Regions from separate parts of the Peribacillus sp. NPDC060253 genome, predicted to be linked through region 1. Evidence: predicted binding sites of a transcription regulator. Region 1 holds the regulator's gene; the other holds the start of a gene.
What was found. Region 1 encodes LexA, which represses DNA repair genes until DNA is damaged. Its sites were predicted from a motif close to CGAACATATGTTCG; they were not measured.

Region 1 (2,212 bases):
GACCATGGCATCTGAATCCGATAACTCAAGTTCCCCATCGTGTGAGAGAGTATAAACTTTCACGCCTTCTTTAAGAATGACATGGAAGAGGGCAATTTTCGCATTCCCTCTCCCCAGCCTTGTTTCGTCTTGGATTAATAGAACTTCAGCTTCTTTGGTTTTAAATAGTTCAAGCATGTCAAAAATGCCATCACGGTTTAACTCATAACCACTAGCCTGTTCTTTTATTATGGAAACAACTTCTACATCCATCTTCTCTGCCAATTTGACCAATTCATCTTCCTGCCTTGCCAATGATGTTTCCTGCGACTCTTTTTCTGTGCTAACCCTGCAATAGATTATTGCCTTCATAATACCCTACCTTCGCTACTTACTGCTCACTTGCCAAATTCTGAACAAGTTCTTCCCCTTTAACAGGAATGACAATGACTTGACCAGGTTTAATTGAATCCGCCCTGACCCCATTATGCTCTTCTATCCAACCAATGAATTCTTTTTTTGTCAAATTAGCTTCTTCATATTCTTCGGCAATTCCCCATAAGGTGTCACCTTCACTTACTTCTATAGAAAGGAAATCCTTTTTTTGATCGTTATTTAATGTGCAAGAGAATAAAATTGAAAAGATGAATACAGATCCCGCTAATAGAATCGTATAAATATAGTTTTTGTATAAATTTTTCATAAATATCCCTCCAAAGCGAATGTTCGTTCGTATGTTATATTCAAATTATAATACGAACGTTTGTTTCAGTCAATAACAAAATTCGAACTTATGTTTGTATAGAGATGGGGGCCATGATATAATAAAGCAAAGAACATTGGAGAAGAGGTGCAAAAATGACTAAACTATCAAAACGGCAGCAAGATATTCTTGATTTCATTAAAGAAGAAGTCCGCCAAAAAGGGTATCCACCTTCCGTAAGGGAGATTGGCGAAGCAGTGGGACTTGCATCAAGTTCAACAGTTCACGGACATTTATCCCGCCTGGAAAGCAAAGGGCTGATAAGACGTGACCCTACCAAGCCGAGGGCCATTGAAATCCTGAATTTAGAAGAAGCCAACAGTATTCCGAAAACGAATGTCGTGAACGTACCTTTACTTGGAAAAGTAACAGCGGGCATGCCGATTACGGCCATTGAGAACATAGAAGAATACTTCCCGCTTCCCGAAAGCATGGTTCCACATGATGACCATGTATTCATGCTCGAAATCATGGGAGAGAGTATGATCGAGGCAGGAATTCATGATGGGGATTATGTCATCGTGAAACAACAAAGCAGTGCCAATAACGGAGATATCGTCGTGGCCATGACTGAAGATGATGAAGCCACTGTAAAACGATTCTTTAAGGAACCGGATTACATAAGGCTTCAGCCTGAGAACTCAAATATGGAACCCATTATTTTAAGAGATGTTTCGATACTTGGAAAAGTAATAGGCTTATATAGACAAATACACTAAAAGCGCTAAAGGCGCTTTTTTTGTTTGTTTTAATTTATGTCCCAAACTCTCTCATTATGCATATGTAAGACTAGGTTTTGATTACTATTTTTTAATAGTATGGAATTTTATAGGATTATTTCAATTTCCCCTTTTTCTTTTAAGGTTGATAGGAAAGTAAACTATCGCCATTCGGTGCGTGGAAGCCTATGTAAATGTAACCTTTTGTTAAATTAAAAAAAGAGAGGAATAAATTCACCACTCAGATAAAATTCATTACACTTTCGCCGATCAAGTTAAAAAATCTGTACTTCCATAAAATCCTATGCTTTGGCAGGCTCAAAGACGGAATCTTGACGGTATGATTATCTTCAACAATTCTGAATCATACTTCTCTATATTTCGGTTCTTAGCCATAGCCCAAATCGAATTTTTCTGTGCTTCTCAGTAGTCATTTTCTACTATGACAGCAGTATATAAATTTCTATCTACCCAGTTGGATATTTTCTGAATCGTTAAACTGGCGTACCGTTGACACCTAAACCATTTTATCCTCCAACGTAGAAAAAGCCATCACATCCATTACTTTCCTTGGATTGATGGCTTTATAAATTGACCGTTGAAAATCTTCAAAGCTGTTCGAATTACCTTTCTTTGATAAATGACTTCTTTCGTAAAAATTACTGTGGTATAAATCCTACCTAAATGGTGAAAGTTAATTTTGTATATCTTCCAATTTAAGGTGGTGAAATTATGGACTTCCCGACCATCC
Region 2 (2,212 bases), on a different contig from region 1:
CCCGCTTCTTCCAGCGCGAAGCATCAAATAAAGTCAGCTGCATCTCGTTATCATCCACAATATTCGAGAGTCTGACCTCTATGCTCCGAACCGTTTTTTGCTTATAGTTCTCACGAAAAAGCTCCAGGCAAACTTTATATAACTCCATCGTAATGTTGGTCGGTTCGCTAATCGAACGCGAACGATGGAAACCTCCGCCAAACTCATCCTTGCTGTAACCAATACTTAAACTGACCGTCCTTCCTGCCTTGCGGTGGGTGCGTGCCCTTCTTCCAACTTCTTCGCAAATTTCCAGCATAACCTGCTTTACCTCATGCTCCTCCTTATAATCCCGCAGCAGAATCTGACTTTTGCCAAAGCTGACCTGTCCTTCGATGATCACTGCCCCCATGTCCGATAAATCTATTCCCCACGCATGATGGTAAAGCTGATTGCCCATAATTCCAAACTTCGCTTCAAGTAATTCAAGATCATAATTGGCAAGCTGCCCAACCGTAAATATTCCCATTCCATGAAGGGTTTTTTCTACGCGCCTGCCGATTCCCCACATTTCACGAAGTGGGGAAATCGGCCATAATTTGCTTGGCACATCCTCATACTTCCATTCGGCAATCCCTACATGTTTGGCTTCCAAATCAAGACAAAGTTTTGCCATAAGCATGTTCGGACCAATTCCAATGGCACAGGGAAGCTGTAATTCCCGTTCGATTTCATCTTTTATCTTTTCAGCTATCACCCGGGCATCTCCCCATAAAGAAGCGGCACCATCGACTTTCACAAAACTTTCGTCCACACTGTACACGTGAATCGCTTCTTTGGGCACATAACGGTTAAACAAACGGGTGATTTCCGTCGCAACCCTTAAATAGGTCGCCATTTTGGGTTCAACGACGACAATTCTTGGATCATTCGGAATCTCGAACATCCGCGAACCTGTCTTGATGCCAAACTCCTTCTTCATCTTTGGAGAAGCCGCAAGCACAATGCTCCCCGTCCTCTTCAAATCACCAACCACCGCTAAATAACAATCAAGTGGGTTCAAACCAAGCATGACCGCTGAACAGCTTGCATAAAAACTTTTCATATCGATACACATAATTGATTGTTTCGGCATCGTCCCATAATCCATCATTTCTTCACCCTAACAAGAATATATGTTCGCTTTTATTATATTCATAACTTTAACCGAATATACGTTCTTATTCAATGGAAGTTTTCATACAAATTTCTACTTTTTAATGTAATTTCCTCGAAAAATATAATCAAACCTAAAAATTGATAAAATAACAAAATATCCCTTAGTATCCATATAGTTTTTTTAAAATAGATAAATTCGTAGCTTGAATAATTTAAACCATGCCCAAATACTTAGTTTTATTAAATTTTTTTACCCATTTCAACAGACTTTCGTCCACATTAACTTTAGTCTTACTACTCATTTTTTGTAATGAAATTGTAACCAAAATTATGTCTAATTGTCATAATGGTATTGTAGGATAATATTGTTAAGAATAATAGATAGATAGATAGAGAGGAAATGAAAATTATGAAGAAATGGATCGCTTCAGCTGCTGTTGCATCTGCCATGATGCTAACCCCACTGCAAGCCTTTGCAAATATCGGAGATCAAACCCTCAGACCCGGAATGACACATAGCGATGTCAAACAACTACAACAACTTTTAAAAACCAAAGGTTATTTCACATATTCAGGTTCACTGACTACATATTACGGCACCTATTCTGTATCAGCAGTAAAAAAATTCCAGAAAGCTAAAGGATTAACTGCCGACGGAATTGCCGGCCGCGGCACATTTAATGCGCTTGGTGTTTATAAGGTCAATAATACCAGCTTGATCAGCTATGCAAAAACCTTAATCGGCAAACCCTACAAATGGGGCGGGACAACACCAACTGGATTTGACTGTTCAGGCTTCATCTATTATGTATTCCAGAAATCACAAGGAATTACCTTACCGCGTACAGCATCATTACTCTATTCCAATACTGGTTTAAAAGTATCTTCACCATCTAAGGGTGATCTTGTATTCTTTGATACTTCTTCTGGAAGAACAGGAGTATCACATGTTGGGATCTATATCGGAAATGGTCAATTCATTAGTTCTACGTCTTCAAAAGGAATAACCATCACTGATATGGATAACTCTTATTGGAAACCGAAATACCTAGGTGCAAAAACTTTATAAAATCCA

Region 2: ACFWE9_RS00900 (Y-family DNA polymerase) is a predicted target of LexA. The motif match lies at 1,148-1,161, and genes of this name have one in related genera.

What each region holds. Positions count from the first base shown of each region.
Region 1 is NZ_JBHXAS010000047.1:21,920-24,131, reverse strand. Features, by position in the region: gene ACFWE9_RS13970 (YneB family resolvase-like protein) at 1-351, opposite strand, end outside; gene yneA (cell division suppressor protein YneA) at 371-682, opposite strand; gene lexA (transcriptional repressor LexA) at 838-1,461, shown strand; gene ACFWE9_RS13955 (hypothetical protein) at 2,194-2,212, shown strand, end outside.
Region 2 is NZ_JBHXAS010000002.1:30,584-32,795, forward strand. Features, by position in the region: gene ACFWE9_RS00900 (Y-family DNA polymerase) at 1-1,132, opposite strand, end outside; gene ACFWE9_RS00905 (C40 family peptidase) at 1,547-2,206, shown strand.